DNA from 3 places in the Lysinibacillus sp. NPDC048646 genome. Region 1 is predicted to be linked to each of the others. Evidence: riboswitches for the same ligand, from Rfam matches in the RefSeq annotation. Region 1 holds a riboswitch; each other region holds the start of a gene.

The links. Region 1 has a riboswitch for thiamine pyrophosphate ahead of thiM (hydroxyethylthiazole kinase). Riboswitches for the same ligand answer to the same signal wherever they lie in the genome.
Region 2: another riboswitch for thiamine pyrophosphate. It lies ahead of ACQKII_RS20290 (ABC transporter substrate-binding protein); the one in region 1 lies ahead of thiM (hydroxyethylthiazole kinase).
Region 3: another riboswitch for thiamine pyrophosphate. It lies ahead of thiW (energy coupling factor transporter S component ThiW); the one in region 1 lies ahead of thiM (hydroxyethylthiazole kinase).

The regions. Positions count from the first base shown of each region.
Region 1 covers NZ_JBNNLZ010000009.1:29,519-39,876, forward strand. Annotated here, with positions in the region: gene ACQKII_RS11790 (universal stress protein) at 1-37, shown strand, start outside; gene ACQKII_RS11795 (class I SAM-dependent methyltransferase) at 114-1,043, opposite strand; gene tpx (thiol peroxidase) at 1,133-1,636, opposite strand; gene ACQKII_RS11805 (RDD family protein) at 1,894-2,505, opposite strand; gene sppA (signal peptide peptidase SppA) at 2,518-3,531, opposite strand; gene mbcS (acyl-CoA synthetase MbcS) at 3,713-5,299, opposite strand; TPP riboswitch at 5,490-5,588, shown strand; gene thiM (hydroxyethylthiazole kinase) at 5,677-6,432, shown strand; gene thiD (bifunctional hydroxymethylpyrimidine kinase/phosphomethylpyrimidine kinase) at 6,432-7,259, shown strand; gene thiE (thiamine phosphate synthase) at 7,246-7,881, shown strand; gene ACQKII_RS11835 (small, acid-soluble spore protein, alpha/beta type) at 7,970-8,188, opposite strand; gene thiI (tRNA uracil 4-sulfurtransferase ThiI) at 8,390-9,598, opposite strand; gene ACQKII_RS11845 (cysteine desulfurase family protein) at 9,598-10,358, opposite strand, start outside.
Region 2 covers NZ_JBNNLZ010000025.1:40,924-51,281, forward strand. Annotated here, with positions in the region: gene ACQKII_RS20260 (Ger(x)C family spore germination protein) at 1-598, opposite strand, end outside; gene ACQKII_RS20265 (spore germination protein) at 625-2,169, opposite strand; gene ACQKII_RS20270 (HesB/YadR/YfhF family protein) at 2,323-2,613, opposite strand; gene plsY (glycerol-3-phosphate 1-O-acyltransferase PlsY) at 2,632-3,234, opposite strand; gene parE (DNA topoisomerase IV subunit B) at 3,666-5,642, shown strand; gene parC (DNA topoisomerase IV subunit A) at 5,639-8,068, shown strand; TPP riboswitch at 8,212-8,323, shown strand; gene ACQKII_RS20290 (ABC transporter substrate-binding protein) at 8,565-9,560, shown strand; gene ACQKII_RS20295 (thiamine-binding protein) at 9,561-9,854, shown strand; gene ACQKII_RS20300 (ABC transporter permease) at 9,851-10,358, shown strand, end outside.
Region 3 covers NZ_JBNNLZ010000001.1:253,519-263,876, reverse strand. Annotated here, with positions in the region: gene ACQKII_RS01270 (AAA family ATPase) at 1-126, shown strand, start outside; gene ACQKII_RS01265 (DUF58 domain-containing protein) at 123-998, shown strand; gene ACQKII_RS01260 (vWA domain-containing protein) at 1,010-2,755, shown strand; gene ACQKII_RS01255 (VWA domain-containing protein) at 2,739-5,336, shown strand; gene thiW (energy coupling factor transporter S component ThiW) at 5,429-5,929, opposite strand; TPP riboswitch at 6,186-6,291, opposite strand; gene ACQKII_RS01245 (MFS transporter) at 6,426-7,622, opposite strand; gene ACQKII_RS01240 (ABC transporter substrate-binding protein) at 7,737-8,810, opposite strand; gene ACQKII_RS01235 (ABC transporter permease) at 8,807-9,604, opposite strand; gene ACQKII_RS01230 (ABC transporter permease) at 9,601-10,358, opposite strand, start outside.

The sequences.
Region 1 (10,358 bases):
ATGTGACGTACTTGTTATCCGTACACCAGAAGCTTAATCAAGTAATACATAAAAAGGTATCCAGAGACTCTTGGATACCTTTTTTAATCAATTATTTTAGAACTTACTTCTTGTTATTTCCCCTCTTGCCACATCTTTACTTTCTCAAAGAACATAGCTAGCGCTTGTTTATTTTGCATGTTGGGTACCTTCGCAAGTAACACTTCTTTTGGCGCCTTGAAATTTTCACCTTGCTTTTGTAAAATAACAATACTTTTTTCATGTGCTTTATTCGCGAACATTGTATCTGGCAATTGTATAATAGCCTGAATCCATGCATGCTTTTGAATGTACTTATGCAATTGCTTCGATTGCTCAGATTCAAAAAGATGAGTTGGCGCTAGAAAAAATAAATACCCGCCGTCCTTCGTATAATTAACAGACTGCTCAATGAATAAATGGTGTGCATAGCTCATTCCCTCTGGTGCACATACTTCATAATCCAATGCCACATCTTCATTTGGATAATAACCAACTGGTAAATCACAGACAATCGCATCTACAGGATCGACTAATAAATCCTGCAATGCATCTTGTCGGAATAGTGATACGGGTTGCTCTGTTAAATCTGCAGTTGCTGCCGCTAAACGGATGAGTAACTCATCAACCTCTACTCCTGTGGCTTCTATTTTACCATCTAGTAAGTTCATTACCGTCAAGAGTAAATTACCTGTACCAATAGCTGGATCCATTATAGAAATTTTTTCTTTTTCTAAACGTTCAGCAAAAATTTGCTCAACAAAATAGCCGACTAATAAACCAAGGGTATCTGGTGTCATTTGATGATTTGGCTGGGAACCTTTACACATTCCTTTTAAAATGGCAATTTGAATTGCTTTTCGCACATCTTCTTTCGTTGCATCTGCCTGTGAGAAATCGACTTCTCCATCTAGCCATGCCTCTAAACCATCCAGCATGCCCTCTAACAGTGTTTTATTGTGCTCTTTTTCTAGCTTTTCGGCATGCTCATTCAGCATTGCAAATAATTTCTCAATTTTTTCCATACAAAACTTCCTTTCACGCAGAAAGGAGCCATGACAAAAACTTGTCACAGCTCCTTTGTCTAGTATTATCTTAGCCTAAAAGAAGCGGATTATGCTAGTGCTTTTACAGCGGCAATCGCTGATTCATAGTTTGGATGGTCTGTAGCTTCTGGAACGTATTCCACATGCGTTACTTTACCAGCTGCATCCACAACAAATACTGCACGTGTTAGAAGTCGTAATTCTTGAATGTACACACCAAATGCTTCCCCAAATGAAAGATCACGGTGATCAGAAACTGTTTGAACAGCATCAATGCCTGCAGCACCACACCAGCGTTTTTGTGCGAAAGGAAGATCCACAGATACTGTATAAATCACTACATTATCGCCTAAGTTTGCTGCTTCTTCATTAAAACGACGTGTTTGCGCATCGCAAACGCCTGTATCTAATGATGGGACAACACTAAATAAACGAATTTTCCCATCTGAATCCTTTAAAGTAACAGGTGATAAGTTATTCGCTAATACAGTGAAATCTGGTGCTTGGTCTCCAACCTTTACTTCGTTCCCTACTAGTGTTACTGGACCATTTTTAAATGTTACTTGTGCCATATAAACGCCTCCTTCTATCATATGTACATAATATTACTAAATGTAGGGAATTAATTGCAACTGAGACAGCTTAAACTGAACATGATCTTTCTGGAGTGCTAATAACTTTCGATTAGCCCTATTTTTTTGAAGAATTATTGAATAGTTTTATCATATCTTCATTTGAGGTTGTCCAACTTCTCCCCGATATCATCTCTTTTATAGCCTTGTTAACAATTAAAAATGGCTGTCTCACTATTTTTGAGACAGCCCAACCATCAATCTACCATTTTTTCTTCTATCGTTTGTTCCAGCTTTTCAGGCTCTACTACTTTCTCCTGAATAGGTAAAGCTTTAGGCGCTTCTTTTTTTTCTACATACATCTTTTCATGGACAACTGTTGTCTCTGCAAAAAAATCATGTAAGCCTTGATTGTCTGGCAAAATAGCAACAAAAATATACAGTGGCATAAAGATATTGCTAATAAAACGCCCAATCCAATCTCGGAAAAGTACATCCGACCACGTTAACTTGTCATGTTTTAATGACACAACACGTAAACCGCAAGCCATCTTCCCTAAAGTTTGCCCCAAAAATTTCGTCATCAACACGAAATAGCCATAATAGATAATGGCTGAAATAATAGAAATTGGTGCATACCATACCGTTTCCGATAACGACCAATCCATTAAGTAAAAAATCGGGTTAATAAGTATTCCCACAATAGCTGATATAATTAAGCTATCTAATAAAAATGCCCAAAAACGTACCCAAAAGCCAGCTGTTTTTAATGCATAGTGTTTAGTTGCTAATAACGTTTCTACCTTATCACGTGGAGGCTCCGTTTCAAAAGAGGGTTGCCCTTGTATAACGAATTCATTATTTGTCATGGTACACCCTCCTTAGTATTCGCCGTATAAGTACATCATTTTGGGCGCTCTATAGTCAGCCATAATCTTCATTAGCATTTTTTCCTCAGCAGACGGACCAAACATTGAACCAATCTTCATACCAACGTAAGACTGCCAGCCACCCATATCATATGAGTATTCAAATAGTGCTGCATCTTCTAAACCATAATCTGCACGTAAAGCCGCGATTGTTGCTTCCACATCACCTATTTCATCGATTAAGCCTGCTTCAAGTGCCTTTGTTCCTCCGAGAATTCGACCATCCGCTACCTTCTTCACATCGGCTTCAGACATATTACGACCTTTTTCAACAATATCAACGAACTCTTCATAGGTTTCATTAATCATATCTTGCATCATTGCTCGTTCTTCTTCGGTAACATCACGCATCGGGCTTAGCATATCCTTATGTTCACCTGATTTAAATGTCTGAAATTTCACGCCTACTTTTTCAGCTAGCTCTTGGTAATTGATTGACTGCATAATGACACCAATAGAGCCTGTTATCGTATCGCGATGAGCGAAAATTTTATCTGCAGGTGCGGCAATATAATAACCGCCTGAAGCTGCCATTGAGTCCATTGATACATAAATTGGAATTTGGCGCTCTTCTTTAATTTCTAAAAGCTTTTTATAGATCTCTGCTGATTCTTTTACACCACCACCTGGTGAATTCACACTTAAAACAACCGCCTGTACTGTTTCATCATATAAAATATTGTCTAATTGCTCTAAAAAAAACTGGTGATCATATGCCACTGGCTGCCATAATGAACTAGAGCCAATATCTTGGATCGTACCATCCACTTTTAAATACGCGATCCGTTTATTATAATCTTCTCCTTCAATCACCGTTTCAAATACTTCCAAGTTATTTCCAGCCATCAGACTGTCAAAACTACCAAAAAAGTCTGATTTAAATATTGCAAATACGGTGTTAATACCTAGTGAAACTACTAATAATACACCTGCAATAATTAAGGCTACCCACCTTTTAACATTCATGTCTTTCCGCCTCCTCAAGACGTTATACGTCCCAATGTCTAAAATGTTTCACTTTTTTGCAATATTATGCAAAAGTTTTATCTTATACAGTTTCCCATAAAAAATGTCCTTTACACATAAAAAAAATCAAAGTTCATAAATTTGGCATGAACTTTGATTTTCGACATTATTTCCTAGGAAATTATTTTTGAGTAAACTGGACCTTTTCTTGTTGACGTAGTTCGACACGACGAATTTTACCCGAAGCCGTTTTTGGTAGCTCCTCTACAAATTCAATCGCACGTGGATATTTGTAAGGTGCTGTTAACGTTTTTACATGGTCTTGAAGTTCTTGAACAAGTGATTCAATGCCTAGTTTTCCATCATGTAAAACCACAAATGCCTTTACAATATTCCCTCTTACTTCGTCTGGACTCGCTACCACTGCAACTTCTTTCACCGCTGGATGCTTCATTAACGCATCTTCAACCTCGAATGGTCCAATCGTGTAACCTGAGGAAATAATCACATCATCACCGCGCCCCTCAAACCAAAAATAACCATCTTTATCTTTATATGCACGGTCACCAGTGATATACCAATCACCTCGAAATTGTAAACTTGTGCGTTCCGGATCTTTAAAATACTTTTTAAATAAGGCCGGTGTTTTACGATGAACCGCTATATCACCAACGACACCTTCGGAAACTAGCGTACCAAAATCGTCAATAATTTCTACGGTATTTCCTGGTGTTGGTTTCCCCATGGAGCCAACACGCGCCTCCATACCTACCATTGTTCCGACAAGTAATGTATTTTCCGTTTGTCCATAGCCATCACGTACCTGTAGTGTAAAGTTTTGTAAGAATATTTTCATAACCTCACTATTCAGCGGTTCGCCTGCTGATACAGCTTGGCGGATTTCACTCAAATTATAGTCATGTAAATTTTCAAGTGCTGCCATAAAACGATACTCAGTTGGCGTACAGCACAGCACGTTGATTTTAAATTTTTCAAGTAATGTTAAGTAAGTAGCTGCATTAAATTTTCCCTTGTATACAAAAGCTGTCGCGCCGCTTCCTAAGGTCGCAAGGAATGGACTCCATATCCATTTTTGCCACCCTGGTGCTGCAGTAGCCCATACGATATCATTTTCCTGAACACCTAACCAATTTGGTGCAGTTGTCCGTAAATGTGCGTAACCCCAGCTATGTGTATGAACAGCAGCCTTCGGATTACCTGTTGTCCCACTTGTATAAGCAAGAAATGCGATATCAGTACTCTTCGTTGGCGTAGAACTTGTATACGTGGTTGGTTGATTTTTCATTTGTTCTAACAGTGGTTGCCATGGTTCATGTGCATGACCGATGACAAACTGCTGTACACCTTCCAAATTTTCAACCTCATCAAATTGCTCAATATAAGGCTCATAGGCAATAACTGCCTTTGCATCAGCATGTGTGATTCGATAGTCGATATCTTTTGCACGTAACATCTCAGAGCTTGGAATAATCGTTAAGCCCGCCTTTAATGCTGCAATATAAACAATGTATGCCTCAACTGATCTCGGCACCATCACTAAAAGCACATCTCCTTTGACTAATCCTTTAGCTGTTAATATATGTGCTGCCTGATTTGCCTTTTCAAGTAAACTTGCATATGTAATGTATTGAATTTCTTCGTTTTCGTTATAAACAATTAAAGCATTTTTAGTTGGATGCTGTGCATACTTTTCAATTTCCTGTGCAATGTTATACCACTCTGGTGCGAGTAAATCTTGTCTTTTCATGGCATATGCCCCCTTTGCTATGCTCATTATAAAACTCATTTTTCATGATTTTCAATGGAAGAACCCTTATTTTTGAAAAGTCATGACAACTATCATACTTCTCTATATGGCATCAGTCACTGCTTTTACTAAAATGAGAAATCTCTATTGAACACAAAGAAAAAGTATGATACATTTTGGTCAACTAAAATCATGATTGCAGGGGGACTCATCCTGAGTTGAGAAGGTAAAACCTGACCCTTTGAACCTGTTAGTTAATACTGACGTAGGGAGCAATACATCTTGTTATTGATGAAAAGCTCTTTTTACGTGTATTCTCTTCACGAAAAAGAGCTTTTTTTGCATGCTTACGTCCATCCAAAAAAGGAGGGCTTAAAATGATTTTCCAAACTATCCGTAAACAACAGCCACTTATTCACTGTATAACAAACTATGTAGTGGCAAATTTTCAAGCAAATGGCTTATTGGCAATTGGCGCTTCTCCTGTAATGGCCGATGAAGTCGATGAAGTCGAAGAAATGGTCAGAATCGCTTCCGCTCTATTATTAAATACTGGTACGATTAATGAACGTACAAAGGAATCTATGTTACGAGCAGGGAAAATGGCCAATACACTTGGCATTCCGATAATTTTAGATCCTGTTGGTGCAGGAGCAACTACTTTTCGAAAAAATACGGTTCACCAGCTATTAACACATGTAAAATTCGCTGTTATTCGTTGCAATATTGGTGAACTTGCTGCTATTGCCAATGTGAGTTGGCAACAAAAAGGCATCGACAGTGGTAACGGCTCGATTTGTATTGAGGATGAAGCAAAGAAAATTGCCCAACGCTTTGACTGTATCGTTATTGTGACCGGTGAAAAAGATTTTATAACCGATGGTGAACAGATGCATTGGGTTGTTGGTGGGCATCATCAGATGACCGAAGTCACAGGGACAGGCTGCCTATTAAGTGCAATTTGTGCCGCAGCATATGTTGCACAAATCGAGCCATTTAAACAATTAGTAAACACTTTATTAGCTTATAAAAAACTAGCTGAATTTGCTGCTTCCTCTACGCAAAATATTGGTGATTTTCAAATAGCTGTCTTAAATGAGTTACATCGCCTTTCGAAGGACGGTGAAAAATAATGCATATCGTGACTACAATTGCGGGCTCAGATAGTGGTGGTGGTGCAGGTATTCAAGCAGATTTAAAAACATTTCAAGAATTAAAGGTATTTGGCACTTCCGTTATTACAGCATTAACTGCACAAAATACACTAGGTGTGTCAGAGGTTTTACCGATTGATACCAAATTTATTGAAAAACAATTTCAGGCACTATTAGAGGATTTTTCGATTAGTGCGCTCAAAACAGGCATGCTTTTTTCCTCTGAAATTATTCAGACAATCGCCAATATCATGGCTGATTTTGATATACCACTTATCATTGATCCAGTAATGATTGCTAAAGGGGGCGAAAGTTTATTGCAACAACAAGCAATTGAGACAATGCGATGTTATTTATTGCCGTTAGCAGCAGTCATTACGCCAAATATCCCTGAAGCAGAAGTGTTAACAGGAAAAAAAATAGATGATATTGCATCCATAAAGCAGGCTGCTCAAACACTTTTACAACTAGGTACACGTTGTGTGGTCATTAAAGGTGGGCATTTAACTGACGAAAATTTTGCGACTGACTATGTATTTTTTAAAGATGGTCGTGCTTTTTCCATGCAAACTACACGTATAGCAACAAAAAACACTCATGGTACAGGTTGCACATTTTCTGCTGCATTAGCAGCTTTTATAGGGCGAGAATTACCTATAGATTCAGCTATAGTAGAAGCAAAAAAGTTTATTCAGTTAGCAATTACACATGATCTATCTATTGGCAATGGGCACGGTCCGACGAATCATTTCGCCTACCAAAAATACAAAGATTCTTGCGAGGTGACCATTCATGAATTGTCATGATTTAAGGCTTTATTTTATTATGGGTTCGACAAACGTTAAAAATCGCTCTCCCTTAGAAGTGCTTGAAGAAGCACTGCAATCTGGCATTACTATGTTTCAATTTCGTGAAAAGGGTCCAGATGCATTGACTGGCCAAGCTTATGAAAATTTTGCTCGAAGTTGTCAAAAGCTTTGCAAACAGTATCATATTCCGTTTATCGTCAATGATGATCTAGAGCTTGCCTTAAAACTTGATGCGCATGGCATCCATATTGGGCAAGATGATTTCCCTGTTGCTGTTATTCGAGAAAAAATCGGAAATATGTTACTTGGTGTTTCTGTTCATACAAAAGATGAATTGCAAATTGCCTTACAGCACGAAGCTGATTATGTAGGCATCGGTCCTATTTTTGCAACCACTTCAAAAAGAGATGCCAAACAACCGAGTGGTACTGAATTTTTACAGCAAGCCTGTACTGATTATCCTGAATTGCCGATAGTGGCAATTGGCGGTATTGATGAATTCAATGCACAGACAGTATTAAAAGCTGGTGCGAATGGTATTGCTGTTATCTCTGCTATTTGTGAAAGTGTAAATATAAAAAATACTGTGTCGACTTTAACATCATTTCAATCACGTTAGTACGGGATAAAAACAGTAAATTTAAACAAACTAAAACCAGTGCCTTTTACGGTCACTGGTTTTAAGTTTATAAATGCTTATTCTGCATTTATTGGTTGTTGTTTGGCATACCTTTTAATTGAGATTCTGCCATTTGTACAAGACGTTTAGTGATTTCACCACCAACGGAACCGTTGGCACGAGCTGAAGCGTCAGCTCCTAATTGAACACCAAATTCTTGTGCAATTTCGTATTTCATTTGATCTAGTGCTTGTTGTACACCAGGTACTGCAAGCTGGTTTGAACTGCGGTTGTTGTTGTTTGTCATGTTTCTCACCTCCTTGTGAATATAGAATGTGCGTTATTTGTTTTTTAATACAAAAATTTTATAGGTAAAATGTAACTGCAAAGGAAACCTATTTACAATCAAATAAAAACCGTCTCATAATAGAATTTTGAGACGGTTTCTTTCCTATATATATATAACGAATCGAGTTTGCTTAATAGCAGAACAAATTAAAATTTACTTCTATAAAAGATCTGCAAATTTATCAGCAGGCTGTTCTTTTTTGGGGAAAATATAGACCTCACGATTTTTCACAGCTCGATCGATTAGTTCATCGAAATCAGAAAAGCTTTCATAATGCTCAACTTTTTCAAGTTTTGGTTTCGTTTTTGGACTAGCCGGCGTAAAAATTGTACAGCAATCTTCAAATGGTTGAATTGACGTTTCATATGTGCCAATTTTCTCAGCGATTTCAATTATCTCTAATTTATCACTTGAAATTAGTGGACGTAAAATCGGTGTGTTTGTCACAGCATTGATTGCTGTTAAGCTTTCAAGCGTTTGGCTTGCTACTTGCCCAAGACTTTCACCAGTAACAATCGCTAATGCATCAATTTCTTCACGCACTTTGTCAGCAACTTTTAACATCATACGACGAGTTGTTGTCATAGACACATTAGATGGCACTTTTTCTTTAATAAGAACTTGGATTTCAGTAAAAGGAATAACATGTAGTCGAATATTCGCGCCAAATTTCGTTAATTCATTGGCAAGTACTTTTACTTTTTCCAATGAATTTTGACTTGTATATGGTGGACTAAAGAAATGAATTGCTTCTAAGCGAACTCCTCGTTTCATCATTAAATATCCTGCAACTGGGCTATCGATACCACCTGAGAGCATTAGTAATGATTTACCGTTGGAGCCAACTGGCATGCCACCAGCACCCGGAATAACTTGTGCCATCATATAAGTAGCATCATGGCGTACTTCAACACGAAGCTCTACATCTGGTTTTTTCACTTTTACTGATAAATTTTGATACTGTGGTAATACATGTCCACCGATTTCACGCTGTATAGCATGCGAATCTAAAGGGAATGTTTTATCTGTACGCTTAACTTCTACTTTAAAAGTCAATTGTTCATGTTTAAACGTATCCATAATTGTAATCGCCAGTGATTTCATCGCCTCAATGTCTTTGTCACAAGCGGCAACTGGACTGAATGATTGAATCCCAAAAATTTTCGGTAATCTATTTAGTAAAATGTCCATTTGTGCCTGATCTTGAATAGCGATAAACATACGATCACGCTCTGTACGAATGTGTAAATGACCTAACTCTGCAAATGCATGGCGAATATTTTCACGCAAGCGACGGATAAAATCCATCTTATTGCGCCCTTTTGTAGATAGCTCACCATATCGAATTAAAATTTCTTTCCAAATCATCATAGATGTTCTCCTTTAAGTTCCGTTAGTACTTCATTCAATATTTGTATAAATAATACAATATCTTCGTCTGTTACATGGGCACCAAAGCTTACACGGATAATACCCTTTTTAAAATGCTCATCAATATTTAAAGCTTCTACAACATGACTTGTTTTCGTTTGCTTGGAGGAACACGCACTCGATGTTGACACAATAACTCTACGTTTCTGTAGTGCATTTATAATGACCTCACCTTTTAAATCACGCACACTAAATGATAAAATATGCGACGCACCCTGTGATGTCGATATTATTTGCACAGCCTCACCAAATTCTTTTAACGCCGTACATATTTCATCCTGCCATGTACGATATTTTTTCGTACGTTCACTCATTGTTTCGATTGCCATACGGGCTGCTTTTGATAGCGCTACCGCTTGTGGGACAGCCACAGTGCCACTACGTAAGCCAAATTCCTGTCCTCCACCATGTGCATATGGCTGCCATTGCATTTTTTTACGAAATGCTAATATACCTGAACCTTTAAAACCATGAATTTTATGACCTGATATGGAAATACAGTCTGGTCCTTCATCTTCATTAAAAGTTATTGGCAGTTTTCCAAAGCTTTGCACTGCATCCACATGAAATGCGGCACGACTTGCTTCATGGACAATTTTTGCCGCTTCAAAAATCGGCTGAATGGCACCCATTTCGTTATTAACATGCATCATACTAACTAAAATAGTATCCCTGCGAACTTTTTTTCGTAGCTCAT
Region 2 (10,358 bases), on a different contig from region 1:
CTCCATCTATTTCGATTGTCGATAAAACTGCGCTTTTTTTATTACTGTTTAGCGTATTTACTAATTCATCTATACTAACAGATAATGTAGAACCCCAAGCTTTTTGTGAGACTTTAATTGAATTTAGCAATTTATTTGCAGGTATTTTTTCTATAGGGGTTAGTACATTTAACACTTCTTTTGCAGTTGAATTATGAGATACGATCACATCAAAATCATTTCTGAATTCATGGTCTCGTGCGATAAAATCTAATGTATCATTTATGCCGTCAGCAGCTAATTCTTCTCCTAATACGACAACCTGCAGATGAGCAAAATAGGCCTTTCTGGCTGTTAAGGTTGTCATTTTTCGAATCGCTTCAAAAGAGGTTTTTCCTTTGGCATGATAGGTAACAACAGGCGATCGACCACTTGAAGGGTGTTTTGTTGAAATCTCACTAGGATCCACCACCTGTATAGAGATTTCATATTCATCGTCTACTTTATCGACCCCTAAAGCAACGACAATTGCTAATTCATTCAATTCACGTTTACTCCAGCAAGCGCTTAATAATAAAGTAACAATGACAAGTAAAAATATGGACTTTATTTTTGACATATTGACTTCCTCATTTGCAGGTTAATCTAATTCCTTTTTTTATGAGCAACAAATTTTTGTCCTCGCGTCGTATTCGTTTTACTGACTAACCGAGGTCGCGTTAATAAAGAACTGCGTGGAAACAATACCATAGCATCTTTTTGATCTTTAAGAATTAAAGGCCCAAAAGGACTCATATAAGGAACCCCGAAGGATCGTAAACTACATAGGTGAAGGATAATTATCATAACGCCAAACATTACCCCAAATAAACCAAACATCGCCGCTAAAATCATGAGTGGAAAACGTAAGACACGGACTGTGTTAGACAAGCCATAAGCAGGAAATAAAAAACTACAAATAGCTGTTAATGCGACTATAATGACCATTACGGCAGATACAATGCCCGCTTCAACAGCGGCCTGACCAATAACCAAAGTCCCTACAATTGATACTGCTGGTCCAATGGTTCGAGGCATTCGAAGACCCGCTTCTCTTAATATTTCAAAGGCAATTTCCATTATGAGTGCCTCAACTACCGCAGGAAAAGGAACGCCTTCCCGCTGAGAAGCGATGCTAATCAACATGGGTGTTGGTAACATTTCCTGATGAAAGGTAGTAATCGCCACATAGAGTGAAGGTGCTACTAATGCAAGGCTTATACCGAAAAACCTTAATAAGCGAATAAGTGAACTAATGATCCAATGTTGATAGTAATCTTCGGCAGATTGTAAAAAAGATGTAAATAAAGCGGGCACAATGAGCACAAAAGGTGTGCCATCCACTAAAATTGCAACTTTTCCTTCTAATAATTCTCCTGCAATCACATCAGGGCGTTCAGAATTATAGACTGTTGGAAACATTGAAAATTTAGAGTCCTGAATAAAATCCTCAATATACCCACTCTCCAATATTCCATCAATGTCGATACGATCTAAGCGGGAGAGAACCTCCTCAACAATTTTGTCATTTACAATGCCATTTATATACATGATCGAAACGTCCGTTTGCGTTACTTCTCCAATAATCTTTGTTTTGATCCAAAGATTAGGGCTTTTAATTTTACGACGAATTAGTGCTGTATTTGTGCGTAGTGTTTCTGTAAAGGCTTCTCTAGGACCTCTGATAACAGATTCTGTAGAAGGTTCGGCAATGGCTCTATCTTTTGCACCTTTTGTACTTGCTGAGATACCTGTGGCTAAACCATCAAATAATATAACTGTTTCACCATTCAGTACAGAACTGTAAAATGTAGTAAAGTTTGAAATATCTTTTACATCACAAATTGTTAAACAATTTTCCTTTAAATATTGGTTGATTGTTCCTATTTGAATTTCAGGAATATCATCTAATTCCAGCATAAGCGTTTCCATGATAAAGTCAGTAATAGCAGTAGTATCGGATAATCCATCTATATAGATAAGTGCTATAGTCTGTTTCACCGTTTTGCCTATCGTGATTTCTCGGACAATAATGTCATCACTATTACCAAGTGTTGTTTTTACAGTTTGAATATTTTCTAAAAGAGAAGTAAAAAGTGGGCTCTTTGTTGAAATTGGTTGGGAGGTGTTGTTATTCTCTGAATTAGGCATTTTTATTCCTCCTCCATGTAAGCATTATGATTAATAAGAGGATATACAAATTTAATAAGAGATAAACAAGTTTGGAAATTAAACGAAACAATAATTATTAGCTGAACAAAATAAAACAGTGTTTCCCTTCAATTTCTGAAAGGAAACACTGTTTTATTTTGTATATTCGTACTTTAATTCATCCATTGTGGAATCAATATCTACATATAGGTTGTGTTCATGAAAGAACCATAAATCTTTTTCTTCAATGTAGTAGGTAATGCCATCTATTACCGATTGTATACCTACTTCTATTGGCTCCTCACGTGTCATGCCAAGGGAAAAGCCTTCATGAAATGGGCTTGAACCACCATATCTTGCGTAAAAACGAATTGTATCACCTGTTTCAACTTCCATCTCACGTTTAAACCATTGTAGAGCATCGTCTGTTAATGTGATATTCATGCTGTACCCCTTTCTTCGTTAGAGCCATTTCACTTTCGGTTCAGTACCATTTTTGATACGAGAAATATTTGCTCGGTGGCGATAAACGATAAAGCTAAATAAAAACGCTACTAAAATACTTAACGCAAAATCACCTGTAACGAAATAATAGGCGATTGAATAAATAAGTGCTACGAGAGCGGCAATCATCGATGTTAAGCTCACGATCTTCGTTAACTTTAACGTTAAAAAGAATGTAATGAATAGTAAGATAAAGAGTGGCCAAGAATAACCAAGTAATACGCCTGCAGAGGTAGCAACGGCTTTTCCTCCACGGAAACTTGCAAAGATAGGGAACATGTGACCCATAACTGCTACAATGCCAAGTATTAATGAGTGAATTGACACGTCAGAAAACACAGGTAGTGTCACTAATAATACGGCCGCTGTTCCTTTTAAAACATCCATTATTGTGACGACTAGACCGGCTTTTTTTCCTAAAATACGGAAAGTATTGGTAGCACCTAAGTTACCGCTACCATGTTCACGGATATCTGTTTTATAAAAAATTTTGCCAACCCATAACCCAGAAGGTATAGAGCCAATGAGATAGGCACATAAAATAATAAGTCCATTTAGCATAGGTGGACTCCTTTCATCCAAAATACATCACTTGGTACTAATAGTTTGTAACAAGTATTTTACACTTTTTCACACTATTCTACAATGTTATGAAGGAGATTTCATCACGAGCCTTGAATTCAATAACAAAAGGGAAATATATCTTTATGATTTCAAAAGTTCAGCATGTGCTTGAGGTATAATAAGAGTAAGTTATTTTGGCTCAATCTATATAAAAGAAATTTGCTCATTCTTAAAATATAGGTAAAATGGCAATTTTGTCAATCACACATTCCTTTGGTAGAATAGAAGTCTATCTTTAATTTCCATGCGAGGCTAAAATATAAAAATAAATTTATTTGTGTCTGTTACTAGCTATTGACAGGAAATGCTATTATTATTAGGAAGAGAACGTAATCAGAACATGCGTTTGTTTTTTGGAGGGGAATCTTTTGGCGAATAAACAGTCACCTAGCGTCTATAATGATGACGCCATTCAAGTATTAGAAGGATTAGAAGCGGTACGAAAACGACCCGGCATGTATATCGGTTCTACAGACGGCCGAGGACTTCATCACCTTGTTTATGAAATCGTGGATAATGCGGTGGATGAAGCACTCGCTGGCTTTGGTTCTCATATCATTGTCACAATTCACAAAGATCAAAGCTTAAGTGTTCGAGATTTTGGACGTGGAATGCCAACAGGTATGCATAAAATGGGAAAGCCTACTCCAGAAATAATTTTTACCGTGCTGCATGCTGGTGGTAAATTCGGACAAGGCGGCTATAAAACGAGTGGTGGTTTACATGGTGTAGGTTCATCTGTTGTAAATGCCTTGTCCACTTTTTTAGAAGTAACCATTCATAGAGATGGTAAAAAATATCAACAACGTTTTGAACATGGTGGACATCCTGCTACAACGCTTGTAGACATTGGTCAAACAAAACAAACAGGCACACTCGTACATTTCCTACCAGATGACACAATATTCTCAGTCACAAAATACAACTATGATACACTTGCAGAACGTTTACGTGAGTCTGCATTTTTATTAAAAGGATTAAAAATTGAATTAATCGATGAACGCGAGGAAGGTAAAAGTGATGTTTTCTTTTATGAGAACGGCATTGAAGCTTTCGTTGCGTATTTGAATGAGGAAAAAGATGTACTTCATCCCGTAAAGTATGTGGAAGGGATACAAGATGATATTGAAGTAGAGTTTGCCTTCCAATACAATGACGGATATTCAGAAACAATATTATCGTTCGTGAACAACGTACGTACACGTGATGGCGGAACACATGAAACAGGTGCAAAAGCTGCTTTGACACGCGTTTTTAACGAATATGCACGTAAAATAGGCTTACTGAAAGATAAAGATAAAAATCTTGAAGGAACGGATATTCGCGAAGGGTTAGCTGCGATTATATCAGTCCGTATTCCTGAGCATTTACTGCAATTCGAAGGACAAACAAAAGGGAAGCTGGGTACAAGTGAAGCTCGATCCGCGGTTGATGCTGTCGTTTCTGAGCAGATTTTATATGTTCTTGAAGAAAATGCAGAGCTATCTGCCTCACTAGTACGTAAAGCTATCCGTGCTCAACAAGTACGTGAAGCGGCGCGTAAAGCCCGAGAAGATGCACGTAACGGCAAGAAAAATAAAAAAGCTAGTACCATACTGTCAGGGAAGCTAACGCCTGCGCAGTCACGTAACGCTGCTAAAAACGAATTGTATTTAGTCGAAGGTGATTCTGCTGGTGGTTCAGCTAAACAAGGTCGAGATCGTACATTCCAGGCGATTTTACCCTTACGTGGTAAAGTGATTAACACGGAAAAGGCAAAGCTTCAGGATATTATGAAAAACGAAGAAATTTCAACCATTATTCATGCGATTGGCGCTGGCGTTGGCACTGATTTCTCCGTCGAGGATGCGGCCTACGATAAAGTGGTGATTATGACCGATGCTGATACAGACGGTGCTCATATCCAAGTATTGCTATTAACGTTCTTCTATCGTTATATGCGACCACTAATTGAAGCAGGGAAAGTCTTCATCGCGCTACCACCTCTTTATAAAGTATCGAGAGGTGCAGGTAAAAAAGAGGTACTTGAATATGCATGGACAGAAAACGACTTGCAAAGTGCCATCAAAAAAGTAGGTAAGGGCTATATTCTTCAACGCTACAAAGGTCTTGGTGAGATGAATGCCGACCAATTGTGGGATACAACCATGAATCCTGAAACACGTACGTTAATTCGTGTAACGATCGAGGATGGAGCACGTGCCGAGCGACGTGTGACAACATTAATGGGCGACAAGGTAGAACCACGTCGTAAATGGATCGAAGCAAATGTAGACTTCGGTATGGAGGATGATTCGAATATTTTAGACAATGAATTCATCCAACAAGAGGAGGACCAAGCATGAGTAGTACGGAAAAGTTTCAAGATTTACCGTTAGAAGAAGTAATGGGTGACCGCTTTGGTCGCTATAGTAAATATATTATCCAAGACCGCGCGTTGCCTGATGCACGTGACGGTCTAAAACCTGTACAAAGACGGATTCTATTCGCCATGTATACGGAAGGGAATACAAATGAGAAACCGTTCCGGAAGTCGGCTAAAACAGTCGGGAATGTTATCGGTAACTACCACCCGCATGGTGATAGCTCTGTATATGAAGCAATGGTACGGATGAGTCAGGATTGGAAAGCTCGTCATATGCTGATAGAAATGCATGGTAATAACGGCTCGGTTGATGGAGATCCACCTGCAGCGATGCGTTATACAGAAGCCAGACTTTCTGCGATTGCAGCTGAAATGTTACGGGATATTGGCAAAAAAACGGTAGAATTTGTGCCAAACTTTGATGACCAGGATATGGAACCGACGGTGTTACCTGCACGCTTTCCAAATCTGCTTGTCAATGGTTCTACAGGGATTTCTGCTGGTTATGCTACAGATATTCCACCACACGCTCTTGACGAGGTCCTCGATGCGGTTTTAATGCGTTTAGATCACCCAAAATCAACTGTTGATGAGCTCATGACGGTCATAAATGGGCCCGATTTCCCAACTGGTGGGATCATACAAGGTGTAGATGGTATAAAAAAAGCTTATGAAACCGGGCGTGGCAAAATTATCGTACGTGCTCTGGCAGTCATTGAACCTTTAAAAGGGGGTAAAGAGCAAATCGTTATTACCGAATTGCCATATGATGTCAATAAAGCGAACCTTGTGAAGAAAATAGATGAACAACGTGTCGATAAACGTCTCGAAGGGATTGCAGAAATACGTGACGAATCTGATCGTACGGGCTTACGAGTTGTCATCGAATTAAAAAAAGATATTCCAGGACAAGGTATTTTACATTACTTATTTAAAACAACTGATTTGCAAGTAGCTTATAATTTTAATATGATTGCCATTCATAATCGACGTCCGACAATGATGACATTACCTTTGTTGCTTGATGCTTATATTGCGCATCAAAAGGAAGTTGTGACAAATCGATCTATCTATGATTTACAAAAAGCGAAGGAGCGTTCTCACATTGTGGAAGGGCTTATTAAAGCGCTATCAATTTTAGATGAAGTAATTGCGACAATTCGATCATCTAATGATAAACGCGACGCTAAAACAAATTTACAAGTGAAGTTTGACTTTACTGAAGTGCAATCAGAGGCAATAGTAAGCTTACAATTATACCGTTTAACCAATACAGATATAACAGAACTTCGCCATGAACAGGATGAATTAAATACACTGATTGCCAAGCTTGAAGGTATTCTTAATAGTGAAGCAAAGCTAGTGCGTGTCATAAAACAGGAATTACTCGATATTAAAAAGCGCTTTACAGAACCACGTCGTTCAAAAATAGAACGTGACATTGAAGAAATTAAAATCACATTAGACGTCCTTGTACCAAGTGAAGAAGTAGTGGTGACAGTAACAAAAGATGGCTATATTAAGCGTACATCAACACGTTCTCATGCGGCCTCCAATGGTCAAGATTTCGCCATGAAGGATTCCGATTATTTACTGTATGAGGGAAATTTAAATACGCAGCATCATGTGTTACTTTTCACAAATCGTGGCAACTATATTTATCAACCGGTGCATGAATTACCCGATATTCGTTGGAAAGACCTTGGTCAGCATATTTCAAGTATTGTGCCGACTAATGAAGATGAATCCATTATTGCGGTCTATGGCTTCGAAACATTTGAACAGCCTAATACCTATATTTTAACAGCGACTAAAGATGGTCAAATTAAGCGATCACCGTTAACAGATTATGCGGTAACTCGTTATTCTAAGCCAATTAAAACGATGAATGTGAAGTCTGGCGATGAAATGATTTTTGCGGATATTGTTACAGACGACGCGGAATTATTATTAATAACAGATACAGCCTATGCGATCCGCTTCCCAATTGAAGAATTGCCTGTTACTGGTGTGAAAACTGGAGGGGTAAAAGGAATAACGCTTAAAGAAGGCGAAGTATTAGTTGGTGTAACAATCTTACAGCCAAGTGACACAGAATATGTTGTGATTGTGACACAGCGTGGGGCAGCGAAGAAAATGAATGTCGCTGAGGTAGAAATGGCAAGCCGTGCAAAACGAGGTCTAAAAGTATTAACAGAGTTAAAAGCACATCCTCATCGTATCGTCTCAGTTATTCGAGCGACTGATGATGAAAAAATTGTTGTGGAAACTGTAAAGGGTGTTCAAGAAGTGATTGATGTGAAAGGGTTAACCCGTTCTGATCGTCATTCGAACGGCTCCTTTAAAGTGGATATAGCTACTGACGGTGCGATTGCACATGTTTTAAAGGCTAAAAATGAAAAATAATACGAGATAAACAATGTGGCCCATGTTCTTACCGAGAACTGGGCTTTTTTTGATTTCATTGTTATCTATTCGCTACGTATGTAAATAGAGCCTTGTCATTTTCATAGAGATATGGGTATAATAGTCCTCGAAAAGTTCATATGTTAAGAATGTAGGGGGGCTGGTAGTTGCCAGCTGAGATTGTGTCCGTTAAGACGCTGACCCTTTGAACCTGATTTGGCTCGTACCAGCGTAGGGAACATCTATTCAAAAAGAGTACGTTATTTTTTGATACCGATTTCAAACGTCTGGGATGACTCCTGGGCGTTTTTTTATGTCTTGGTAATGTAGCACACCTCTGAGTTGACTCATTACCACGGATGAACGTGTTGGTACACGCACTTACTTTCTTTCGAAATGCATAGCTCTTTTCAAGTGAAAACGAGCGATACCTTTTTCGGATGGTTAAAACATTCAAACATGAACACTTTCATATTACTTACTGGGAGGATTCAGCATGAAGAAATGGTTATTCATCCTTGTTGCAGCGCTTTTAACATTAGTCGGCTGTAGCGACAAAGAGGACAAAAAAGAGTCGAATTCATTAAAAAAAGTATCAGTCGTACTGGACTGGACACCCAATACAAATCACACAGGGCTTTATGCGGCGAATAAGCTTGGCTATTTTGAGGAACAGGGTTTAGATGTAGACATTCTATTACCTGGCGATGCAGGAGCCGATCAGCTTGTGGCATCTGGTAAGGCTGAGTTTGGTGTCAGCTACCAAGAGTCAATTACACAGGCACGTGTGCAGGATGTACCGTTAGTATCTATTGCAGCCGTTATTCAGCATAATACATCTGGTTTTGCGTCTCTTGCAGCAAATGGTATAACATCACCGAAGGATTTTGAAGGAAAAACATATGGCGGTTGGGGTGCTCCACTTGAACAGGCTGTACTGCAATCATTAATGCAAACAGAGAATGCAGATGTCAATCAGTTGGATATTGTGAATGCCGGTGATTTAGATTTCTTCACAATGATGCAGAAAGATATTGATTTTGCATGGATATACTATGCATGGACAGGTATCGAAGCTGAATTACGTGGGGAAAAACTAAACATGATGTATTTAACAGACTATAGTGAACAGCTTGACTACTATACACCCGTACTTGCAACAAATGAAAAAATGATTTCAGAGAATCCTGATACTGTTAAAGCATTTGTTGCGGCAGTTGCAAAGGGCTATGAATATGCCATCAATCAACCGAAAGAAGCGGCTGACATTCTACTAGAAGCGGCACCTGATTTAGATAAAGAACTTGTACATAAAAGTCAGGAATGGCTAGCTGACAAGTATCAGGATGATGCCACACAATGGGGCGAACAAAAATTAGCAGTATGGAAAAATTACGCTGATTGGATGACCAGTAATAAAGTTTTAGAAGGTGAATTCAATCCAGAAAAGGCATTTACCAACGATTTTTTACCTGCTAAGGAGGCAAAGTAAATGGCAAATTCATTAATAAGTGTTCAAATCATACCGAAAACTGAAAAATATGAGGACGTTATTCCTTTTGTTGACGCGGCTATTGCTGTGATTGATGCTTCTGGAGTGAAATATGAGGTACATCCACTGGAAACGACAATGGAAGGCGAGCTATCTAGTTTGCTACAAATTATAGAAGACATGAATAAAAAGATGATTGCGCTTGGTGCTATAAACGTCATAACCCAAGTGAAAATTTTATATCAACCAACAGGTATTACGATGGGGACGTTAACGGAGAAATATCGAGGATGAGACAGGTCATAAAGAAAGGGAGGACGATTATTTTTATCGTCTTCCTCTTATTCGTATGGGAACTAATTGTTCAATTCGCACAAATCCCCCAATGGCTATTACCAGCACCGAGTGCTATTGTAATAGAAGCTATTCAATCCTATAAAGCATTTTTACCACATGTCTTTGCCAGTGTACAGTTGGCACTTTTGGGTCTTGCTATTGGGATAATGTTTGGGTTAAGTGTTGCTGTATTGTTACATCGTTCGGCTATGATTCGAGAATTATTGTATCCGATTCTAATTGTGTCGCAAAACGTACCTGTGCTTGTACTAGCACCACTGTTAATTATCTGGTTTGGCTTTGGTTTATTACCTAAACTGATTATTATTTGTCTGGTTTGCTTCTTTCCCATTGTGATTGCAGCTATGGACGGTTTTCGTCAAACTTCATCTGAATTAAAACATTATTTTGAGATGGTCGGTGCAACGAAAGCGCAAACATTTTGGAAACTTGAATGGCCAT
Region 3 (10,358 bases), on a different contig from region 1:
TCCGTAGCGAAGCCTGTACTACGTCATCGTATGCTACTGAACTATGAAGGGGAGGCTTCAGGTAAAACAGCAGATGATGTGATTGACGTTATTTTAGAAAAAGTTCAGCAAGGTGTTAGCAGGTGACGCAGAAAATATTATTGCCCGAAGATTGGCTAGCGAAAATTAGTCGCTTCCAAGTGGCGACGGCCTCCAAATTGCGTGGGCAACATAAAGGCTCACACCGTTCGCAACGTTTCGGGGCATCGCTCGATTTCTCGGATTTTCGTGAATATCACCTAGGCGATGATGTAAGACAGGTGGATTGGAACGTCTTTGCGCGAACTGATAAATATTTCATTAAACGTTTTTTAGATGAGCAAGAGATGCGCGTGCACATTTTATTAGACACTACAAAATCAATGGGTGAGCAAGCAAAATGGACTTTTGCACGGCAAATTGTTGCTTCACTTGGCTTAATGGTACTTGGTCGTGATGATCGATTATCATTTTCGTTTGTACAAGATGACATATTGCCGCCGTTTCGTCGCAAAGGTGCTATGTATCGTCGCGCCTTCATACAAGTAGTGACTGATCTTGAGGAGGCAACCTATACAAATAGCTTTGCGCAGGGAGCATTAAAAGCAATGCCTAAAGATAGTACGGTGCTATTTATAGTGACAGACGGTCTAGAACCAATCGAAGAATGGGAAAAGCTATTGAAAAGGATGCCACGTTTTGCAGGGGATGTACGCATTATACAAATCGTCACGCAAGAAGAACTATCTCCAAATTATAGCGGTGATGTTCGTTTACTTGACCGTGAAACGGGCAGTGATGTGAACGTTACGATATCATCAAAGGTACTTGATACGTATGAGGTAAGAAGACGTCTACATGATGAAGAGTTAGAGGCAATTTGTCGACGCTTCGGTGTTCGAAAATTACAACTCAAGGTGGAAGATGGGCTTCAATATGCTGTCTTTCAACAATTATTAAAAGCACATTGGATTAGGTGAGGTGAGCCGTATTGGGCTTTAGTCAAATACTTTTTAGCTGGACGGCCATCATCCCGGTCATTGTCCTATTATATTATTTCTTTCGAAAAAAATATACCGATCAAACCGTGTCCTCAACACTCTTTTGGTCGGAAATTATGCAGGAGACACGTGTATCTCCATACTTAAAGCATTTACAAAAAAATGCGCTTCTCTATTTGCAACTGTTAGCACTTCTTCTACTAGTACTCGCGCTGATGAATCCATATGTAAAAAAGTCAACGATTGCAGGAGCACAAACAATTTTCATTGTTGATACGTCTGCGACAATGCTAGCAGGGAAAGAGCAGTCAACATTTGATGCACATAAAAAGGAAATGTTGTCGTTAGTCAATCAGCTTGATGGAAGACCCGTGACACTTATTACGACAGGTAATACTCCGCAGGCCGTTTTACAGCAAGAAACAAACCTTAAAGATATTGAGAAAGCAGTCCTGGATTTGCAAGTGACATATGAAACCGCACAAATGAATAAAGCACTTGATGTGGCGCAAGCTTTTGTCGGTGAGACTCCGACATCGATTTATGTCTTTACAGATACACTCGACAAGAAGCAATTACCGATGGAAAAGGATTCGGTGAAATGGATTGTCCAAGGATCAGCGAAGGATTTAACCAATATAGCCATTACAAAGTTTGCTGCTACAACAGACGGAAAAGCAACGATGGCACTTGTACAGTTGCAAAATGATACAGGCAAAGAGCATAATCTGACTCTTACGCTAGAAAATGCTAAGGGTGAGGAAGTTATAACAGAGAAAATAACATTGCCTGCAAACGAAGCTGTGACTAAAACGTTTAAAGACTTACCGTTGGTGGATTCGATGACTGCGACCATTGATGTACAGGACGATTATGCCATCGATAATAGTCAATCGGTATTGTTACAAACAGCCACTTCTAAAGTAATTGTAGATCAAAATATGCATCAACTTATACAAAAGGGATTCCAAACAATAAACAGCGGCGTGAAAATTGTTCCGTCCTTACAGTTGGTAAATAATCAAGATGCTACTGTGGTGACAAATCAAACAACTTTGCTGAAAGAAATGACCAAGCCGATTGTATTATTTGGACGAGATGATATTGGAAAAATTGAAATGAATGGTGTTGTGAAAACAACGAATGACGCTTTATTTGCGTTCAGTGAATTAAATGATATTTATGTAAGTGCAATTTATCCTGCGTTTGATGGCTATAAAACAATTGCCACTGTTGGAGATAAACCGTTTATCCAACGCTCAACAGAAGGGGATATTATCGTACTAGCCGATATTGCCGATACAGATTGGCCATTACACCCCTCATTCCCGCTATTTTTATGGAGTGCCCAACAACAATTATCTGAATCGATAGATTCACTTGGGATTTTCACACCCAATGAGCAGCGTTCAGTTGCTTTAGCGCAAGGAGAGTGGAGTGTTTATTCGCAGGATGATGAGTTTTTATCAACAATCACCAACGGGTTATTAACGGCGCCCATGAAACCAGGCGTTTACACAGCACGCTCAAATAGTGAGGAAAAACGCCTCATCGTGCAGCTCCAGGCACAGGAGCGTGTGATAGAAAAAGGCACGAGTTACACCCTTGGAGAATTACAAGAACATGGCAAGGAAGAAGTATCGAATGCTTCATTTGTACCTTGGCTCATACTCATTATCTTAGTATTACTTGTGTCAGAGTGGGAGGTGCAACGACGTCGTGGATTTACGAATTGATACGCCATTAGCCTTATTGTTATTACTGCCATTGTTTGCGTATTTTGTATGGACCTATTGGCGCGAACGTCAACGTCTAAAAAAGAACCATCTCACTGTACTTGGTATTCGTATGATAGCAATATGTTGTTTAGTCTTTGCGCTTGCAGCACCCTATATTTTATTGCCGATTAAGGAAGAACAGGTACTGTTTTTAGTCGACCGCTCTGCTTCGATGAAGGGGACAGAAGTGGAAATGGCTAGTTTTATAGAGGAAAGTTTACAGTCGAAAAAAGATGAACAACTTGCAGGGATTTATTCTTTCTCTTCGACACTACAAACAGAAACCATTTTATCTAGATCATTGAAGGAAGTATCGAAATTTACAGCTATGAAGGAAACTGATCAAACAAATATTGAGCAAAGCCTTCAATTAGCAACTGGTATTGTCAATCCGAAAAAAGCTACAAGGCTAGTTTTATTAACGGACGCGAATGAAACAAAAGGTGATGCATTGGCGTTTGCTACCAAATTAAAAGGCGCCAATATTAGCGTAGATGTTGTGCCATTCAGTCAGTCCGTTGCCAATGATGTATCGCTTAAAAGCTTTGTGACACCACAGGTTGCTTATGTAGGGGAACAACAGCAACTTGTCACTGAAGTGAATGCGACCGCAGCAGGGCATGGAGAGCTATTGCTGTACGAAAATGATGAACTTATTCATCGAGAGGCAGTGGAACTTGCAGAAGGATCGAATGTATTTACGTATAAGCATACGGCCACTGCAGAGGGACTAGTCAAATACGAGGCACTTGTACAAGTTGGACAAGATGCAATATTTGAAAATAATAAATTAACGAGTGTCACGATGGTACAAAGTGAGCCTCACTTACTGATAGTGAACGGTTATGACACAGCATCACCAATTGCTGCGGCACTGGGGACGAAGTCAATTTCCTATGATGTAGTAGATGCAAAAAGTTTGCCGAATGAACTATCAAGTTATTTACAATATAATGCGATAATTTTTGATAATGTACCAGGGCATTTAGTTGGTGAGGCAAAAATGAGTGTTATCGAGCAGGCAGTGAAAAATTTTGGTGTCGGTTTTACAATGGTTGGCGGTGAAAATAGCTTTGGCTTGGGCGGCTATTTTAAAACACCAATCGAAACATTGTTACCGGTTGAAATGGAGATTAAAGGCAAAGAACAATTGCCATCTTTAGGTCTCGTTATCGTGCTCGACCGTTCGGGAAGTATGCATGGCACTAAGTTAGAGCTTGCCAAGGAAGCGGCAGCACGTTCTGTTGAAATGTTGCGTGATGAGGATACGCTTGGCTTTATCGCCTTTGATGATCGTCCTTGGGAAATTATTGAAACTGGACCGCTTGGCAATAAGGAAGAAGCAGTCGATACGATTTTATCGGTGACTCCTGGTGGCGGTACGGAAATATATAGTTCACTTGAAAAGGCTTATGAAAATTTGGCCGATCTAAAACTGCAACGAAAGCACATTATTTTATTAACTGACGGACAGTCACAAGCAGGGAATTATGAGGATTTAATAGCAACTGGTAAAGACAACGGGGTTACACTATCTACGGTTGCGATTGGGCAAGATGCAGATGGCAATTTACTGGAATCATTAAGTGAAATGGGTAGTGGACGTTACTACGATGTTATTGATGAACAGATGATTCCTTCTATATTATCACGTGAGACAGCGATGATTTCACGTACGTATATTGAAGACAATCCTTTTTATCCAGCAATTTATCATGCGTCGGGCTGGAATTCGTTATTTGCCAATGGTGTGCCACAAATGAATGCTTATATAGGTACAACCGCGAAGCAGGGTGCTTCTGTAATCGCGCAAAGCGAGAAGGAAGATCCAGTGATAGCACAGTGGCAATATGGTCTTGGGAAGACTTTCGCTTTCACATCGGACTCCACAGGAAAATGGACAGGAGACTGGGCAAGATGGCAGGAATGGGGCACGTTTTGGCAAACGATCATTTCGCAAATGCTACCAAGCTATAACGATGTGGCCTATGACGTACGTCTAGATACGGATGGCTCTTTTGTTATTACCGACCCGACAAACGAAGCTGCATTTTTAGATATCGTCGCTGTCAATGAAGCGGGTGAAGAGCTAGAGATGCAACTAGAAACAATATCTGCCTCGCAAGTTCGTGCAACGGTACAAGCAGAACCAGGTCTTATCTTCTTCCGCATTGCCGATGAAGAACAGGCGATTTACCAGGCAGGTCTAAGTGTTCCGTATAGTGCCGAATATGAATTAAGACCTGTAAATGAAAAACTAGTGGAAGAACTTACAAAGCAAACTGGTGGCAATGTGTTAGAGGAACCGCAGGAAGTCTTCCGCGATTTCACACAAAAAGGAGCAGAGCGCCAAAATATTGCAACCTGGCTTCTTTTAGCAGGGATGTTACTATTCTTCATCGATATTACAATCCGTCGTTTTGGATGGAGTTTCTTAACAAAAGTCAAACAACAAGAGAAAATGGTAGAGGATACACTAGAGCAAGTAGAAGATACAAACGTAGCGCAGCTGTTAAAAGGCATGAAGAAACGACATTAACGATTTAATACGCTAAATTTAAAACGCAGGGCAAAATTTAAAATCATTTTGCCCTGCGTTTTTGTGTTTAAACAATAGACAAGTACAGTCAGCTAATAAAGTGTCATGTTAAAACTTTTGACAAGTACGGTTTTGCGTAGACTGCTGGCAACGACAATTCCTAAGATTGCCCCAATAACACTTGATGTTAAAAAAGCAGGCATGAAAAATAATGCCGCAACAGATGTACCCATTAAAAAATGTGCGTAGGGAACTGCTACGAGAGATGCAAGGATACCTGTCCCAAGCATTTCACCAACAGCTGCTAACCAAATCTTACCACTGTATTTATAGAAAAGCGCTGCGCACAATGCGCCGATGACACTACCTGGAATAGCTAAAAGAGATCCTGTTCCTGTAAGAATACGAATAATAGCTGTGACAAGGGCAACCATGATGGTAGGTACTGGACCTAGTAAAATGGCGCCGATGACATTAATGGCATGTTGTACAGGATAGGCTCGCGCAATCCCTGTTGGAATCGAGACAAAGGCAGAGCCTGCTACAGCAATTGAGACTAATAAAGCCATGATTGTTAATTTTCGAACCGACATATTTTTCACTCCTTTTATAGAACATCGCTGATAGGGCAAGAGAAATCGCTGATAGATTACAGAACATCGCTGATAGGGCAAGAGAAATCGCTGATAGACTGTAGAATATCGCTGATAGGGTAAGAGAAATCGCTGATAGACTGCAGAGTATAGCTGATAGACCACAGAATATAACTGCTAGCACTCTCAATCGAAAATAATCAAAAAACCGCTTCCTCACAACATAAGGAAGCGGCCTTGCATTTACATATTAAAAAAGCAAGTGTCGTCACTTCCCTACGCTAGTGTGAACTAGATCAGGTTCAAAGGGTTCATGTATACATACACATCTCAGTCTTAGAAAGACGCCCCTAGTGGTTTGGAAACGATTTAATTTTTTAAAGTATAAATACTTTCATCATCTAGTCATTCAATCACATGCGCTTCGTCACTTCGCGAAAGCGCTTTTTACCTAATAATGTACCATGCTACTAAAAATAGTCAATAACTATTCAGACTATTTCAAATCAGGTTGCATAAGATGTGGTGCTTTTTTCAATGTCCAGATAAGGGCAAGGAAGAAGCAAGCCAATAAAATAATTGCCCCAAAAATATAAGGGCTATTCATATTCCAATCGAATAATACACCTGCTAGTGCAGGGCCAATCATATTACCAAGACTCATATATGCATTATTAAGACCAGCGGCAAAGCCTTGTTCAGTATCAGCAAGTTTAGAAATTAGCGTGTTGACAGCTGGTCGAATCAAAGTTGTTGCCGTTGAGAAAATTGTTGCTACGAGTAAAATAAGTGCAAAGCCAGATGCAAATAAAATTAAATAGATTGAAACGGATGCAATAAATAAATTGACTAACACAACCTTCATCTCACCGTAGCGATTAAAAAGAGGTGTAATAATGAACATTTGTACAACAACACCGAAAGCACCGCCTACCACTAATAGTATGGCAATATCTCCAGGAGTGTAATTGAATTTTTCCGTAACAAATAGTGATAATGTCGTTTGGAAATTAGCGATTCCGAACGAGAATACAAGCATAATAATAAGCATTACAAAGTAAGGCATTTTGACGGAACGTACCATTTGTTTCGCAAGATTATCTTGTTTTTGCGCCTTTTGAGATGTGCTTGGTTTTGTTGAAGGTAAAAGAAAGAATGAGAGAATAGCTGCTATAATAGCTGCAGCACCAGCCGTATAGAATGGGAAGTGCAGACTAACCTTCGATAAAAAGCCCCCTATACCAGGTCCAATCATAAAGCCAAGAGACATAGCCGCCCCTAACATACCCATCCCCTTGCCTCGTTCTTCATAGGTTGTAACATCAGCTACAAAAGCCATAATAGGAGGTGCGATGAAGGCAGAACCTAAACCTCCAAAAAAACGCGCGAGAAAGAGCATCCAAATATCCGTTGAAAGCCCAAACGAAATTTGTGCAAGTCCAGTTACGATGAGGCCAAAAATAATTAGATTTTTTCGCCCATACTGGTCAGAAAGATTCCCAGCAATTGGAGAAAATACAAACTGTGCCAAGGCGAACGTTGCAATAAGCATGCCAAGAATTTGTCCTGCAGCACCAAATATTTTTAAATACTCAGGCATAACAGGAATAATAATACCAATACTCCCCATTGCGATAAACATATTAAACATTAAAATATACAAAGCCGCCTTATTCGACTTCTGCTGGGTCATCCATTAGCCCCCCTTTTTCAATTCAAATATACTACAGTCTACCATAAAGGCTAGTAAGATTCTATCAACCTAATGACTGAAAAAACCGTTCGCTTATAGCAAACGGTTTTCAAATTATCGAATACTCATTTTGAATTCTAAAAACAATTCATTGTATTTGCCTAGATAATCAGGCCCTAGGTTTTTATATACTTCTAACGTGTCACGTTGTTCTTCGGAAGGGTAGTAGCGTTCATCCGTTACCACTTCTTCATCCATTAAATCCATCGCTGCAATATTAGGCGTAGAATACCCTACATAATCGGCATTGGCAGCGGAGGCATCAGCATCCAACATAAAGTTAATAAAAGCATGGGCGCCATCAATATTTTTTGAAGTTTTTGGGATAACCATATTATCAAACCATAAGTTAGAGCCTTCTTCAGGTACAGCAAAGTCTAACTCTTCATTTTCGTACATCATATCCGCTGCTTGACCAGACCAAGTAAGGGCAACAGCCGCTTCATTATTAATCATGAGTGGCGTAATTTCATCGCCAATAATTGCTTTCACATTTGGCGCAAGCGTTATCAGCTTATCAGTAGCCTGACGGAGTTCACTATCTTCCAAAGAGTTTAAAGAGTAGCCGAGGCTGTTTAAGCCCATACCAATTACCTCGCGTGCACCGTCTACTAAAAAGACTTTACGTTTTAATGAAGAATCCCATAAATCTTCCCAAGAGGAAAAGTCTAAATTGCCGACAAGACTTGGATTATAGACAATACCAACTGTTCCCCAGAAATATGGAACAGAATATTTATTGTCATCATCAAAGGGTAAATCTAAAAAATAGGGGTCGATATTTTTAATATTAGGGATTTTCGTTTTATCTAAAGGTATGAGTAAATTTTCTTCTTTCATCTTTTCAATCATGTATTCGGAAGGTACCGCAATATCGTAAGCTGTACCACCTTGCTGAATTTTTGTCATCATGGCTTCATTCGAGTCAAAAGTTTCATAAATGACATGGATGCCTGTTTCTTTTTCAAATTGCTTCAACAAATCAGGGTCAATATATTCACCCCAGTTAAAAATGGTTAATGTATCTTTCCCACTTTTCCCGCCACCAGCACTCATGACATCAGCGGCATACATTAACAGGGCGGAAACGACAAGGATCGCGATAGTAGCTTGAATTAATTGCTTCATTGTTGTCCCTCCGTTCTTTTGCTAGCACGGCTTGTGATGAAATAATAGCCGATAACGACGAAAACAGTGACGAAGAACACTAATCCTGAAATAGCGTTTACTGTTAAGGAGATGCCAGCACGTGCCATCGAATAAATTTCAACAGATAATGTACTGAAGCCGTTACCTGTCACGAAAAATGTCACCGCAAAGTCGTCAAGTGAATACGTTAAAGCGAGGAAGAATCCTGCAAAAATACCAGGTTGAATATACGGTAAAATAACACGCATCATGATATCTTTTTTCGTTGCGCCAAGATCTAATGCGGCATCCATTAACGATTTATTCATCTCTAACAATTTTGGCAGGACCATCAGTACAACGATAGGTACACTAAACGCTACATGTGCCAATAACACAGAAGCAAAGCCTAATTTAATGCCAACCAATGTGAATAATATTAAAAAGCTTGCACCGATAATAACATCTGGGCTGACGATCAATACATTATTTAAAGAAAGTAATGTATTACGCATTTTTGCATCTTTAACTGTAACAATGCCAATTGCACCTAATGTGCCGATAATTGTAGAGATCAACGCAGAAAGCAGAGCCACAATCACTGTATTAATTAAAATGACAAGAAGTCTTGAATCCTCAAAGACTGCTTTATAATGCTCTAAAGTAAAGGATTCAAAGTTATTCATCGAGCCGCCACTATTGAACGAGTAAAAGACCAAGTAAAAAATAGGTGCGTACAAGACGATAAAAACCATTGCTAAATAGACCTTTGCTGATGTAGATAGTTTTGTCATCGTACGCGACCTCCTTTATCTTTTTGACCTGTAATTAACATAATGATGACCATGAATAAAATTAAAAATACGGCTATTGTTGAACCCATACCCCAGTTTTGCGTCACAAGGAATTGCTGTTCAATCGCTGTACCAAGTGTAATCACGCGGTTCCCTGCGATTAAGCGTGTAATCATGAAAAGCGATAATGCTGGGATAAAGACAACTTGAATACCCGATTTAACGCCATCCAATGTAAGGGGTAACACGACACGACGGAAAGTTGTAAAGGCAGAAGCCCCCAAATCACGTGCCGCATAAATCAATGTTGGATTTAAACGATCCAAAGAATTGAAAATCGGTAATATCATAAATGGGATGAAAATATAAACGGATACGAACACAAAGCTAATGTCAGTGAAAAGCATCTGTTGTGGATCAAAACCTAAAACCTCTATAAATGCATTAAGGGGACCATATAATCCGAAAATCCCGATAAATGCATATGTTTTTAACAAAAGATTAATCCATGAAGGAATAATAATCAGTAATAGCCAAAGTTGTTTATGCTTTGTTTTCGTTAAAAAATAAGCTGTCGGATAAGAAATTAATAATGTAAAGAATGTAATTAAAAATGCATACCAAAACGAGCTAAGTGTCATTTTTAAATAGACAGAAGTAAAGAATGCTTTATAGTTTTCAAGCGTGAAATTGCCATGTAAATCGAGTAGGGAATAGTAAACGACGAGGGCAATCGGCGCAATAACGAATAATG